3 regions of the Devosia sp. LjRoot16 genome follow, and region 1 is predicted to be linked to each of the others. Evidence: predicted binding sites of a transcription regulator. Region 1 holds the regulator's gene; each other region holds the start of a gene.
What was found. The regulator LexA, encoded in region 1, represses DNA repair genes until DNA is damaged. The targets are predictions, from matches to a motif close to TGTTCNNNNTGTGTTCNG.
Positions count from the first base shown of each region.

Region 2: a site for LexA is predicted at 2,022-2,039, ahead of uvrA (excinuclease ABC subunit UvrA). Genes of this name have one in related genera too.
Region 3: a site for LexA is predicted at 2,921-2,938, ahead of ACSQ23_RS06215 (YifB family Mg chelatase-like AAA ATPase). Genes of this name have one in related genera too.

Region 1 covers NZ_CAXUPH020000003.1:52,070-56,970, forward strand. The annotation lists gene ACSQ23_RS14640 (ATP-binding protein) at 1-906, shown strand, start outside; gene lexA (transcriptional repressor LexA) at 1,056-1,778, shown strand; gene ACSQ23_RS14650 (2-dehydro-3-deoxygalactonokinase) at 2,050-2,955, shown strand; gene ACSQ23_RS14655 (2-dehydro-3-deoxy-6-phosphogalactonate aldolase) at 2,959-3,570, shown strand; gene ACSQ23_RS14660 (SMP-30/gluconolactonase/LRE family protein) at 3,567-4,439, shown strand; gene ACSQ23_RS14665 (beta-galactosidase) at 4,447-4,901, shown strand, end outside.
Region 2 covers NZ_CAXUPH020000003.1:381,857-386,757, reverse strand. The annotation lists gene uvrA (excinuclease ABC subunit UvrA) at 1-1,751, opposite strand, end outside; gene ssb (single-stranded DNA-binding protein) at 2,166-2,678, shown strand; gene ACSQ23_RS16315 (class I SAM-dependent methyltransferase) at 2,975-3,751, opposite strand; gene ACSQ23_RS16310 (sensor domain-containing diguanylate cyclase) at 3,807-4,901, opposite strand, start outside.
Region 3 covers NZ_CAXUPH020000001.1:1,341,956-1,346,856, forward strand. The annotation lists gene ACSQ23_RS06200 (VOC family protein) at 341-787, shown strand; gene ACSQ23_RS06205 (LacI family DNA-binding transcriptional regulator) at 920-1,912, shown strand; gene ACSQ23_RS06210 (aldo/keto reductase) at 1,925-2,881, shown strand; gene ACSQ23_RS06215 (YifB family Mg chelatase-like AAA ATPase) at 2,993-4,513, shown strand; gene ACSQ23_RS06220 (LysR substrate-binding domain-containing protein) at 4,651-4,901, opposite strand, start outside.

The DNA of each region.
Region 1 (4,901 bases):
CACGCCGCCGGGCTGTCGCAGGCGGCTCTTGCCTATGCCCGCGCTGCCGGACGTCGCGATCTGGCGCAAACCGCGGACCGGTTGCAGGCGGAGGCGCTCCACTATGCCGGCGACCATGCCGCCTCGGCCCGCCTCGCCAACGCCATGATCGGTGGACCCGACTGGCAATTGCCGGCGCCGCTCGCCATTCTGACCTCCCCGCCGAGGGGGGCCCTGCGCGTCGTGGAGGCGCGCCGGCTGTGGCTGCTGGGCAAGCCCGACCAATCCCGCCACCTGCTGTTCGAGGCGCTGAACTTCGCCGCCGAGCAAGGTCCCTGGGCCCTCTGCGAAGCGATTGGCCTCGGCGCCTGCCCTTTGCTGCTGTGGTACGGCGAGGATGACCGAGCCGTTGGCTGCATCACGCAACTGGGGCGCGCGGCCGAGCATGCCGGGCTGCCGCTCTGGACCTCATGGGCCGATCTCTACCGCAAGGTGATGATCCACATCGCCGTCCGCGAAGGCCGTCGCAGCGAAAGCGCCATCCTGTTGCAGCCGGCGAGCTTCCTGCAGGCCGAGACCTGGGTGACGCTCACCGGCTCGCTGCGCGGGCTGAAGCTCTCCCCCGAACGCAGCAGCGGCTGGTGCCGACCCGAGATCCTGCGGGCCTTCGCCCTCGCGAGGGTCGCTGACGGCGATATCGAGGCCGGCACGCGGCTGCTGCAGGAGGCCATCGATCTCGCTCGAACCCAGGGAGCGCTCGCCTGGGAACTGAGGGCCGCCATGAGCCTCGCACGCCTGTGGTCGAGGGACCGGCGGACTGCCGCCTACGAGCTCCTTGCGGGCACTCTCCACGCCTTCACCGAAGGCAAGGCTACCTCGGATCTCCTCGCCGCCACGGCCCTCCTCCGCCGCCTCGCCAATGGGTGAGAGCAGCGGCGTTCCTAGGCCCGACACCTGCTCATTCCGCTCGCTGCGCCCCCAATCGTAACGCAATATTCACCGCTCGATTGCAGAACATAACTGGAACACGTATAACACGTTCAGTCTTTGTTCCGATTCTGCTCACGGAGCCGCCCATGCTTACGCGCAAGCAACACGAACTGCTGATGTTCATCCACGAGCGGATGAAAGAGTCCGGCATCCCACCCTCGTTCGACGAGATGAAGGACGCGCTCGACCTGAGAAGCAAGTCCGGCATCCATCGATTGATCACCGCGCTGGAAGAGCGTGGCTTCATCCGGCGTTTGCCCAATCGGGCCCGCGCGCTCGAGGTGATCAAGCTGCCGGATTCGATGAACCCCTCGCTCGGTGGTCGCAAGGCCCGCTTCGAGCCCTCGGTCATCGAGGGTAACCTCGGCAAGGTGTCGGCGCCTCCGGCCCGCCCCTCGGCACCGGTGGTCAATGCCGACTCCTATCGGGCGGTGACGATCCCGGTAATGGGCCGCATCGCGGCAGGCACGCCGATCGAAGCGATCCAGACCCACAGCCACTCCATCATGGTGCCGCCTGAAATGCTGGGGCCTGGTGAGCACTATGCACTGGAAGTCCGCGGCGACTCGATGATCGACGCCGGCATCTTCGATGGCGACACCGTGCTGATCAAGAAGCAGGACGCCGCTTCGACTGGCGAGATCGTGGTCGCCCTAGTCGATGACGAGGAAGCGACGCTGAAGCGGCTTCGCCGCCGCGGCAACTCCGTTGCGCTCGAAGCGGCCAACCCGGCCTACGAGACCCGCATCTTCCCGCCTGACCGGGTGAAGGTGCAGGGCCGGCTGGTGGGCCTGCTGCGCAAATACTGACGTATTGACCCCACCGCCAATCGGGTCCCTGGGCCGGCAGCCTTGCCGGCCCTTTTTCTTATGAAACCGAACCTCCCCGCCGATATTTGCACTAGGGCCGGGCCGGCAAAGACGTTACGGTCCGCGCCGCCAAGGGAGGCTTCGGGCATCCTCGGGCAGCGCCGCCATGCAAATGGCCGTCGCGATCGTACCAGGAGAGTGGACAACCTTCCCGATCGCGCTTTAGCGGCATGGCGGTGCGCAGCAAACGTGCAGCGCCAGGGAGAAGGTTTTGGCAGCAGAGGTCGAATGGGTCGCCGTTGATTGGGGCACTTCCAATCTGCGCGCATGGGGCATCGACGCCGCCGGCGAGATCGCCTTCGCGCGCTCGTCGCCGGATGGCATGGGTCGCCTCAGCCGCGAACAATACCCCGATGTGCTGACCTCGCTGCTCAGCGGTGTCGCCGAGGATGTCGAAGACGTGCTGATCTGCGGCATGGCCGGTGCCCGCCAGGGCTGGATCGAGGCCCCCTATCTCGACGCGCCGGCCGAGCTTGGTCGCCTCGTTCAAGGCGCGGTGGCGCCCGACATGCCCGGTCCGCTCAACCCCCGCATTCTTCCCGGCGTCTGCCTGCGTGATGTCGGCGCCGAGGACGTGATGCGCGGCGAGGAAACCCAGTTGCTGGGCCTGTCATCGTTGCTCCCGGGCTTCTCCGGTCTGGCGGTGATGCCCGGCACCCACAGCAAATGGGCGCTGCTTTCTGGCACCAGGCTCGAGCGCTTCTCGAGCGCCATGACCGGCGAGATTTTCGAACTGCTGCGCACCCACTCGGTACTGCGTCACTCGCTGGGTGGCGAACTCGAAGGCGAAGATCGGGAGCGCGGCTTCGAAGCCGGCCTCGATCAGGGGCTGGAACGTCCCGAACGGCTGACTGCGACGCTGTTCAAGGTTCGCGCCGGCTCGCTCCTCTCAGGACGCAGCGCACCATGGTGCGCCGGGTTCCTCTCGGGTCTGCTCATCGGCGCTGAAATCGGCGGCCAGCGCGATTGGATCGGCGAAGCCGAGATCCCCTTGGTCGGCAGCGTCGGCCTTTGCGGGCTCTACCAGATGGCCTTCGCCCGGCTGGGCGCCAGCACCCGCATTATCGATGCAACCGACGCCACCCTCGCCGGCCTCAAGGCTGCAAGACAGGCATAGACCATGACCCACCGACACATCATCGCGATCCTTCGCGGCATCACCCCTCATGAAACCCTCGAAGTCTGCGACGCCCTGGTGCTCGCCGGCATCACCATGATCGAGGTGCCGCTGAACTCGCCGGAGGCGCTGCGCTCCATCGAGGATGCCGCCAAGGTGTTCGAGGGCCGGGCGCTGATCGGCGCCGGCACCGTGCTGAGCCGCGCCGACGTCGATGCCGTTGCTGATGCCGGGGGGCAGTTCGTCGTCTCGCCAGATACCAACCCGGCGGTGATCGGCGCCACCATCGAGCGTGGCATGACCTCGTATCCGGGCGTCTTCTCGCCCACCGACGCCTTCAACGCCATCCGCTCGGGCGCCACGGGCCTCAAGTTCTTTCCGGCCGAAGTGCTGGGCCCCAAGGGCATCAAGGCGATGAAGGCCGTACTGCCACCCGACATTCCGCTTTACGCCGTCGGGGGCGCCAATCCCGATAATTTCACCGAGTACTTCGCCGCCGGCTGCGCCGGCTTCGGTCTCGGCACCTACATTTTCAAGCCCGGCATGTCCGCCGCGGATGTGGCATTGCGCGCCACCGCGGCCGTCGCTGCCTATGACCAGGGAAAACCGCGATGAACACCAAGGCCGAGCTCTTTGTCGATAGCCGCTGCGAGCTGGGCGAAGGCCCGTTCTGGCACCCGCTGCTCGAGCGCCTGTTCTGGTTCGATATCCTCAACCAGACCATGCTGAGCGCCGGAACCGATGGCCACATCGTCGACCGCATCACCTTCAAGGACACCGTCAGCGCCGGCGCGGTGATCGACAAGCAGAGCCTTGCAATCGCCCAGTCGGGCGCCCTGCTCCGCTACGACTTCTTGACCGACACGACCTCGGTGATCGCCGAGATCGACGGCGATGTTCCGACCAACCGCACCAATGACAGCCGCGTCGACCGCACCGGTGGTTTCTGGATCGGCACCATGGGCCGCAAAGCCGAAGCGGGAGTCGGCGGCGTCTACCAGTACCGGGCCGGGCAGACCACCAAGGTGATCGAGAACATCCGCATCCCCAACTCGATCTGCTTTTCGCCCGACGGCCGCACCGCCTACTTCACGGACGCCGGCAAGATGATCGTCAAATGCGCCACCGACCCGGAGACCGGCCTGCCGGTCGGGCCGTGGGAAGACTTCTTCACCATGGACGGCCCTGGCGGCGCCGATGGCTCGGTGGTCGACTCCGAGGGCTGTCTGTGGAATGCCCGCTGGGGCGGCGGCAAGGTCATCCGCATCTCGCCCGACGGCAAGCTCGACAAGGTGGTCGAGGTGCCCGGCGTCAGCCAGGTGAGCTGCCCGGCCTTTGGCGGCAACGACCTCAAGACCCTCTACATCACCACGGCGCGCGAACACATGACGCCCGCAGAGATCGAACGCGAGCCGCATGCGGGCAGCGTCTTCGCCGTGGCGCTCGACGTGCCCGGTATCGCCGAACCCTTCCTCAAGCTCTGAGTTTCACGTGTCTTTTCCCGCTGTCGGCGTCTGCTACTACCCCGAACACTGGCCCGTCGAATGGTGGGAGGATGACGCGCGCCGCATGGCGGAAATCGGCATCCAGTATGTCCGCATCGGCGAGTTCGCCTGGTCGCGGCTCGAGCCCAGGCCGAACGAGATGGACTTCGGCTGGCTGGTGGCTGCCATGGATGTGCTCGGCAAGCATGGCCTGAAGGTCATCGTCGGCACGCCCACGGCCACGCCGCCGCGCTGGCTGCTCGACAAGATGCCCGACATGCTGGCGGTCGACCGTGATGGCCGGCCGCGCGGCTTTGGTTCGCGGCGACACTACGACTTCTCGCATCTGGGCTATCGGCGTGAGTGCGCCCGCATTACCCGGCTGCTGATCGACCAGGTCGGCCAGCACCAGGCGCTCGCCGGCTGGCAGACCGACAACGAGTATGGCTGCCACGACACCGT
Region 2 (4,901 bases), 330 kb from region 1:
ATGTGGCCGCCATTGACGCCGGCGCCCGGGCCGATGTCGACGACATAGTCGGCGAGCAGGATCGCATCCTCGTCGTGCTCGACGACGATCACCGTGTTGCCGATGTCGCGCAGGCGTTGCAGCGTTTCGAGCAGGCGGGCATTGTCGCGCTGGTGCAGGCCGATCGAGGGCTCGTCGAGCACGTAGAGCACGCCGGTAAGGCCCGAGCCGATCTGGCTGGCAAGCCGGATGCGCTGGCTCTCGCCGCCTGACAGCGAGCCGGAATTGCGGGCCAGCGTCAGATAGTCGAGGCCGACGTCGTTGAGGAAGCCTAGGCGCTCGCGGATCTCCTTGAAGATGCGCTCGCCGATCTTGTTCTGCTGCTCGGTGAGCTTGGCTGGCAGGGTGGTGAACCACTCGGCTGCGGCCTTGATCGACTTCTCGCTGACCTGCGCGATGTGCAGGCCATCGATCTTTACCGCCAGCGCTTCGGGCTTCAGGCGGTAGCCGTTACAGGCGACGCAGGGCGCCTGCGACATGTACTTCTCGATTTCCTCGCGCATGCCGGCGCTCTCGGTCTCCTTGTAGCGCCGCTCGAGGTTGCCGATCACGCCCTCGAAGGGCTTGGTCGACTTGTAGGTACGAAGGCCATCGTCATAGACGAAGTTGATCGGCGTCGAGCCGGTGCCGAAGAGGATCGCGTGCTGCACCTCGAAGGAGAGCTCCTCCCAGGCGGTGCCGGTGGAGGCGCCATAGTGCTTGGCTACCGCCTGCAGGGTCTGCAGGTAGTAGGGCGCGCTGGTCTTCGACCATGGCAGAATAGCCCCGTCGCGCAGCGAAAGGCTGACATCGGGGACGATCAGGTTCGGATCGATCTTCTGCTCGGTGCCGAGGCCATCACAGACCGGGCAGGCGCCGAACGGGTTGTTGAACGAGAACAGCCGCGGCTCGATCTCGGGGATGGTGAAGCCGGAGATCGGATCGGCGAATTTCTCGGAGAAGATCAGCCGCTTGGGCGCGCCGTTCTCATCGAGCTCGTCGGCGAACTCGGCGAAGGCGATGCCATCGGCGAGCTTCAGCGCCGTCTCGAAGCTTTCGGCGAGGCGGGTGGCGATGTCGGGGCCGACGACCAGGCGGTCGACCACCACTTCGACGTCGTGCTTGATCTTCTTGTCGAGGTTAGGCGCGTCTTCGATGTCGTGGAACTCGCCGTCGATCTTGACGCGCTGAAAGCCCTTGCGCATCAGGTCATTGAGTTCGCGCTTGTACTCGCCCTTACGGCCGCGGGCGATCGGCGCCAGCAGATAGAGCCGGGTTTCCGGCGGCTGCGACATGACGATGTCGACCATCTGGCTGACGGTCTGGCTCTGGATGGGGAGGCCGGTGACCGGCGAGTACGGGATGCCGACGCGCGCGAATAAGAGGCGGAGGTAGTCGTAGATCTCGGTGACCGTGCCGACGGTCGAGCGCGGGTTGCGCGAGGTGGTCTTCTGCTCGATCGAGATGGCGGGCGAGAGGCCGTCGATCTGTTCGACATCGGGCTTCTGCATCATCTCGAGGAACTGGCGCGCATAGGCGCTCAGCGATTCCACGTAGCGGCGCTGGCCCTCGGCATAGATGGTGTCGAAGGCGAGCGACGACTTGCCCGAGCCACTCAACCCGGTCATCACGATGAGGCTGTCGCGCGGCAACCTCAGGTCGATGTTCTTGAGGTTGTGTTCCTTGGCGCCCCTGATGACGAGATCGCGGTTCGGGTTAGGTCTGTCGGCCATCAAAGACTTCCACTTGACGAGGGCAAGCGACCATAGTGCCGCTTTGTGCCAAATCGTGTCAGGGTTTCAAAAAAGAGGGGCTAGGCCGCACATCTGGGTATCCGGCGCCCGACTTGCAACTTAACCACGCCGCAACGGTTCCTGTCACCACGGCGGTTCACAGCTCTGCTCAAAACTTCACGTGAACATAAGGGGAACAACCCGAGAGTCGGTCAAGTGCTGTCGTGCGGTGGCACATTGCAGCCCACGCTTGACAAACCGCGGCGCGAGGAGAACATAAGAGGAACGACGACGCGCCGACGAAGCTGTGGGCTAAGGCCCTTTGGCGCGCGCGCCGGGCGGACGATAGCGGTAGGATACGCGCCGGAGTTTCTCCCGGGCGCGTTTCCGGGAAAAGTTGGAAAGGAAAGTGCCATGGCTGGCAGCGTGAACAAGGTCATCCTGGTGGGCAATCTCGGCAATGACCCCGAGGTGCGGAACCTGCCATCGGGTGGCAAGGTGGTGAACCTGAGCGTCGCGACCTCCGAACAGTGGCGCGACAAGAATTCCGGCGAGCGCAAGGAGCGTACCGAGTGGCACCGCGTGGTGATCTTCTCGGAAGGCTTGGTGCGCGTCGCCGAGCAGTATCTGCGCAAGGGGTCCAAGGTCTACATCGAGGGCCAGCTGCAGACCCGCAAGTGGCAGGACCAGTCGGGCCAGGACAAGTACTCGACCGAGGTGGTGCTGCAGGGCTTCAACTCGAACCTGACGATGCTCGATGGCCGCAATGACGGCGAAGGCGCCGGCGCCTCGGGTGGCGGTGGTTTCTCCAGCCCGCGCGAATCCAGTGGCGGCGGCTTCGGCGGCCCGCCGGCCCGCCAGGAGCGACGTCCGAGCTCGGCCCCGGCCTTCGAATCCGGCTCGATGGATGACGACATCCCGTTCTGAGGCGGTTGCCGCATCGGACAACTGGTTGAGACGGGTCGCGCAAGCGGCCCGTTTTCGTTTGAGGTCGTGGGCAGCGCTGCGTTTTACCTTTGGAAGGCACAGTTCGCTCAACCCACTCGATGTCATCCCAGCGAAAGCTGGGACCCAACTCTCCCCTCGGCGCGCGTTGTGCCGGACTAGGGCAGGTGCCTTCGCCGGGGGGCCCAGCTTTCGCTGGGATGACACCCGGTGGGGGAGGCTATGCAGCGGGCATACCGGCGTTTCGTGGCTGGCATCCTGTTGATCCGCGAGGTGCCCTACCTCGGCACGATGCTTCCCCAGGTCACCAGGGTCCTCACCGTGTAGTTCAACCGGCCCGCTACGGCGTGAGGGGCGAGAAGCTCGGTGAGTTCGGCGTCGAACGCGGCGGTGCGGCTGCCGAGCTTCGAATAGGCCCAGGTGTCGCGCGAGTGCTGGCACCTCATAAAATCCTCGAGGCTTTGGCTGACCGGCGCAGTGAAGAACGCGCGGCCCGCCACATCGACGTGGCCGCCAAAGTCACTGGCGATCGCATCACGCCATCGCGGATCGAGCCGGCGGCCGGTGACTTCCATCACCCATTTGCCAAGGAAGCGCTGCCAGTCGGCCTCCCAGGGTGGCTCGAAGGCATCGTCACCGGAGACTGCCGCAAACACGTGGCCGGGCGCCGCGTGCGCCAAGAGCCGCGGGAACAGCCGGTCATGATCCATCCAGTGGATGCTGGCAGCGGCGACCGTGAGGTCGAAGCGCCAACCGTCGAGCGGCGCGTCTTCGGCGAAGCCGCGCACCCAGTGAAGGTTCGGCGCGCGGCCGTCGGGGAGGTTTTGTCCGAGCGCGATCATGTGCTGCGAGGGATCGACGGCAACCACATCGGCGAAGGACCGCGTCAATGGACGGGACACCTTGCCCGGACCGCAGCCGATATCCAGCATCGCGTCGCGCCGAGGGGCTAGTTCGCGCAGCTTTTCGAACACTGCTTCAGGGTAGGGTGGGCGATAGGGATAGAGCTCGACGACCTCGCGGTTCTCAAAGGATGCCCCGGGACGATCGTTCATCAGTTCCCTCCAGCTGCCGGTTGCTTAGCAGAAGGTGGTGCCGGTTTGACGACGATCAACCAACCAGCCGTGGGGTGCGGAGCTTACGGGGGGCGGCGACACTTTGGTTTCGGCCCTGCCCTTTGGCGTCATAGAGGGCGAGGTCGGCGGTGCTGATCAGCCAGGAGCCGTCGTGGACGGCATCCTCGTCGCGCGGATCGATCGAGGCGACGCCGATGCTGACCGTCGCGACGCGCCAGGGCAGGTTCCGGGCGTGCGGAATGGCGAGGGCCTGCACCTGGCGGCAGAGGTCGGTGGCGATGGCGCGGGCGGCGTCGGTGTCGGTATCAGGCAGCAGCAGGACCAGTTCCTCACCGCCATAGCGGGCCGCGAGGTCGGTGGGGCGCCGCGCCGCGATGGCGACGACGGCGGCGATCGACTTGAGGCAGGCGTCGCCGGCGAGATGACCGTGATCGTCATTGAAGCGCTTGAAGCGGTCGGCATCGACCATCAGCAGCGACAGCGGGGTGGAGAGCCGGCGGGCGCGGGCGATCTCGCGGGTCAGGGCGGCATCGAAGGCGCGGCGGTTGGCGATGCCGGTCAGGCCGTCGCGCATGGCCAGGCTCTCGAGCTTCAGCTCGAGGCGCTTGCGTTCGGTAACATCGCGGGTGACGCCGACCACCGACAGCCGGTCGGAACGTTCGGCGGCGATCCGCAGCGAGGTTTCGAGCCAGATCTCACGGCCATCCTTGTGCTGCATGCGGAACGACACCGTCTCCTGCTCGGTGGCGCCCTGGCGCAGTCGTTCGGCTGCTGCCTCGACGGCCGGACGGTCCATCGGGTTCACCACCTCGAAGGCGTTCTTGCCCAGCATTTCCTGAGGCAGGTGGCCGGTCAGGCGCTCGAGGGCAGGGGAGATGTAGGTGCGCGTGCCGTCGCTGTCGAAGCGTTCGACCAGGTCGCTGGCGCTTTCAGCCAATAGCCGGAACTCCGCTTCCTTATGCTCGAGCACCGTTTCGCTGCGTTGCCGGCGGCGGATCTGATCGACCAACCGCAGGCCGAGCAGCGCCGCGGCAAGCGTCAGGCCGAGGGTGATGGCGCCGCGCTGCAGGGCGCCGCGGCCCCAGCTGGCCAGCGCCTCGGCATGTGAGACGGCGACCACCGAGACGAT
Region 3 (4,901 bases), on a different contig from region 1:
GACCGCTGAGGTCGTATTATCGCTAATCTAGATACGCGCTGCCGATCTCGTCAATGGTCAATAATCTGAGGAGAGTAGGTTCCCTCGGGTGGGAACGATCGTGGCGCACGACGAAACTTGGCGACATGCGCCGGAACAATCACCTTGAATATTAAGTAATATCAATATCTTACCCGTACGTTCCTCTGAAGGGCCGACACGAGAGCGGTCTGGCGGCGAAGAAATGCTGATTGACAGGCCCCCATGGTTTGGATGATCCATTCGTATTAGCGTTCATACAAATTGCGCGGACGATCGGTTTCAGCCGGATCGACAAAGTCGCTTGAGGGGGAGAAAAATCATGCACGGAATCAATGGCGTCGGCCATGTGGCGATCAAGGTCACCGACCTCGATCGCTCGCTCGACTACTACATCAACAAGCTCGGCTTTCCCGAGATGCTGCGGCTCCACAAGGACGACGGAAGCGTCTGGCTGGTCTATCTGCGGATCACCGACGCACAATATCTCGAAGTTTTCCCGGGAGCCGAAAACGATCGTGCACCGGGCTGGAACGCCAACGGCATGAACCATATGTGCCTTACCGTTGAGAACATCGACGATACGCTGGCGCAAGTGGCGGCCGCTGGGCTCGAGCTGCTGTTGCCGCTCAAGACAGCGATCGACGGCAACCGGCAGGCTTGGCTGGAAGACCCGGACGGCAACCGGATCGAACTGATGGAGATGGCCGAGGACAGCCTGCAGCTTCAGGCGATCCGCCGGCTGCAGGAAACGGGAGCGATCGCCTGATCGCGATGTCCGTTCCCATGGACGATCGAGCCACGGTGACCAGCGCGACACCGGCATGCTATCGGTGTTGCATAGCGACGGGCGAAGTATCGCCGGTGCAAGAATCGGGTGCCGAACTTGGGTAAGGGGATCGTGCGGTTACGTGACATTGCTGCGCGCACCGGGTTTTCACTGAACACCGTGTCTCTGGCGCTGCGCAACAGCGAGCGAATTCCCGTCGAAACCCGGAACAAGATCCAGTCGGCGGCGCTTGAGCTGCGCTACGTTCCCAACCACGTGGCGCAGTCGCTGGTGAGCCGAGCGACCCGCACCATTGGCCTGGTGCTGACCGACATTCTCAACCCGACGCTGACGCAGACCGCCCAGTCGGTCGAGATCGCGCTGGCGGAGAGGGGTTACGGCACGCTGTTCGCCACCTCGAACAACACGCTCGAGGAGGAAATCCGGGTCGTCGACATGTTCCGCTCCCGCCAGGTGGATGGCATCCTGATCTACCCGGCGCGGCATCGCGACCTCGAACACCTCAGGCCGTTACGCAGCGCCAATTTTCCGCTCGTCCTGCTGATTGCCGATCCTGACGCTGGCATTGACGGGGTAAGCGTCAACGATCGCAGCGGCGGCTACCAGGCGACGCGCTACCTGATCGGCCGGGGCCACAAGCGGATCGGCTTTCTCGACGCCTCGCATGCCAATGGCAATGACGAAAAGCTCGAAGGCTATCAGCAGGCCCTGCTGGAGGCCGGCATCGGCGTCGATGCGGAGCTGATCGCGCCGACCAATGGCCACTATGCGCGGCACGGCTATTTCGCGCTCGACATGCTCATGAACGGGCCGAAGCGGCCGACCGCGGTGCTGACCGACAACGACTCGCTGGCGTTGGGGGCGCTGCGCTGGTGCCACAAGCAGGGCGTGCGCATTCCCGACGACCTCGCCATCATGGGTTATGACAACATCGCCTTCACCGAATTCGGAGAGCCGCCGCTGTCGACGGTGAACTACGACGCCCAGGCCGTCTCGCAAATGGCCGTCGATCGCCTGATGCACCTGATCGCCGCTGGCGAGAAACTACCGCCGCCGCGGGTTACCTTGATCGATCCCGAGCTCATCATTCGCGAAAGTACCTGACCGATCGTGACGATGCTCTCGCCCGCCCTCCGCCCTGCCCCGCTCGCCAATAATCCGTTGCCCCTGCTGCCGATTGCGCAAGGCGGCTCGTGGTACGCTAAAGACGCGACGGACACCGATCTGCTCGGCGCACTGCATGCCGCCTATCTGGCGGGAATACGGCACTTTGATACCGCCGCGGGCTACGGCAACGGCAGGTCGGAAACTCTGCTCGGCCAGTTCCTTGAGGGCAAGCGGGAGAGTGTCTTTCTCGCATCCAAGTCGCACACAGATGACCTGACGGCAGCCGCCGCAATTGCCGAAGTCGAAGGCAGCCTCAACAGGCTCAGTGTGGACTTCATCGACCTCTACTACATTCACTGGCCCCGTGCCGGCAGGGACATGCGCCCGGTCATGGAAGGTCTCGAAACCGCACGCGCTCAGGGCAAGATCGGTGCTGTCGGGGTGAGCAACTTCAGCGTTGCGCAAATGGAGCAGGTTTCTGAGGTCGGCAGCATCGAAGTCCATCAACTGGGCTACAACCTGCTGTGGCGGTATGCTGAAGCTGAAGCAATTCCGTACTGCCTCGCCCACGATATCGCCGTGGTGGCCTACAGCCCGCTGGGTCATGGGATCCTTACCGGCAAGTTCGGCCGCGATCCGGGTCTGATTGCCGGTGACCAGCGTCACTCGATCCTGCCATTCAGGGCTGACATCTGGCCGCATGTGCATGCCGGCGTGGAGCAAATGAAGCGGCTCGCCGCCGAGCTCGACCTGCCGCTTTCGACCCTCTCGATCCGCTGGATCCTCGGCCAGGTCGGCGTCAATTCGGTCGTCGCCGGAGGCCGGACGAGGGAGCAGGTGGCAAGCAACGCGGCGGCACTCGAGGCGGCAATCCCGGCCACGGCGTTCGAAGAGCTTGCCGATATCAGCGATGCGATCATGGCGCACATCCCGGACGCCGGAAATCTCTTCAACCACTATCCGTAGGCACTGTGGCGGCCAGCGGGACCCCCGTCATCGCCGATCTGTTCCCTAAATGTTCTTGCTTCGCCCGCAGACCTCCTGCTAGCGTGCCGCGCGGATGTTGGGGGCATAACGATGGTCACGCGGGTCGCCACCGTGGCGTTTCAGGGGATCGAGGCGGTGCCGGTGGATGTGCAGGTGCAGATTGCGCCTGGCCTGCCAAAATTCTTCCTCGTCGGGCTGCCGGACAAGGCGGTGAAGGAATCGGGCGAGCGGGTGCGGGCGGCGCTCTATGCCTCGGGCCTCAGCCTGCCGCCCAAGCGCATCACCGTGAACCTCGCCCCGGCGGACCTGCCCAAGGAGGGCAGCCATTACGACCTGCCGATTGCGCTCGGGCTGATGGCGGCGATCGGCGCCATCCCGTCCGATGCGCTCGAAGGCTACCTGGCGCTCGGGGAACTCGGGCTCGACGGCCAGCTCGCCCCGACCGCCGGAGTGCTGCCGGCAGCGATCGCCGCACTGTCGCGCGACATGGGCATCATCTGCGCCGAGGCCTCGGGGCCGGAGGCGGCATGGGCCGGTGAGGACCTCGAGATCGTCGCGCCACCAACGCTGTTGGCGCTGGTCAACCATCTCGGTGGCTTTCAGCTCTGCAGCCGCCCTGTGGCGCGGCGGCGGGCCGAGCCGGCCGGGCTGCCCGATCTCAGCGAAGTGCGCGGCCAGCAGGTGGCGCGCCGGGCGCTGGAAGTCGCGGCGGCGGGTGGCCATAACCTGCTGATGATCGGCCCGCCCGGCGCCGGAAAGTCCATGCTGGCGGCGCGGCTGCCCTCGATCCTGCCGCCGCTCAACCCGCGCGAACTGCTCGATGTGTCGATGATCCAGTCGATTGCCGGCGAACTGGCAGGCGGCGCGCTCAGCGATCGCCGGCCGTTCCGCGCCCCGCATCATTCGGCCTCGATGGCGGCGCTGGTCGGCGGCGGCCTGAAGGTCCGGCCGGGGGAAGCCAGCCTCGCCCATAACGGCGTGCTGTTCCTCGACGAGTTGCCGGAGTTCTCGCCCTCGGTGCTCGACAGCCTGCGCCAGCCGCTCGAAGCGGGCGAGACGGTGATCGCCCGCGCCAACGCGCATGTCAGCTTTCCTGCCCGCTTCCAGCTGATTGCGGCGATGAACCCCTGCAAATGCGGGCTCGCCGGCACACCCGGCCATGTCTGCAAGCGCGGCGACCAATGTGCGCTCGACTACCAGGGTCGGGTCTCCGGGCCGTTCCTCGATCGCATCGATCTGCGCATCGACGTGCCCGCTGTCTCGGCCGCCGAGATGATCGGCCCGGCGACGGCCGAACCCTCCGCCGCCGTCGCCGCCCGCGTCGAAACGGCGCGCGAGCGGCAGCGCCAGCGCTACATCGAAGCCGGCCACCCCGATGTCTTCACCAACGCCGCCGCCGGCCCGTCGCTGATCGAAAAGCTGGTCAATCCCGACAAGGACAGCCAGACCTTGCTGCTGCAGGCCTCGGAGCGCTTCAACCTCTCGGCCCGCGCCTACCACCGGGTGCTGAAAGTGGCGCGCACCCTCGCCGACCTCGCCGGCGCCGACAAGGTTACCCGCCCGCATCTGGCCGAGGCGTTGAGCTACCGGCTGAACCTGGCCCTGGGGTAGGTTGAGCGCATCACGGTAGCCTGGCGCTGTCGGACCTGCCCTAGCCAGCAGCCGCTACGACCCGGCGATCGCGCGAGTGCTGTTTCGCTGGCGGCACGGCCGCTTCTGGCCCGAAGCGGCCATTGCTCCAGGAGCGACTAACTATTGGCAGATGCGAACTCTCTCGCGGCACGCATGAAGGCGCTGAAGGCTGCGGGAGGATTCTTTCGGCCCGGATAATACAGCGCCAGCGGAGCCAACGGAGGGGTCCAATCCTCGAGGACGCGCACCAAGCGCCCGGCCCCAATGTCATCGCGCACGTCCGCTTCCATCACATAGCCCAGCCCAATACCGTTCTGCGCGGCTATCTTAACAAGGCTCGACTCGTCGAGGGTAATTGCGCCCTGCA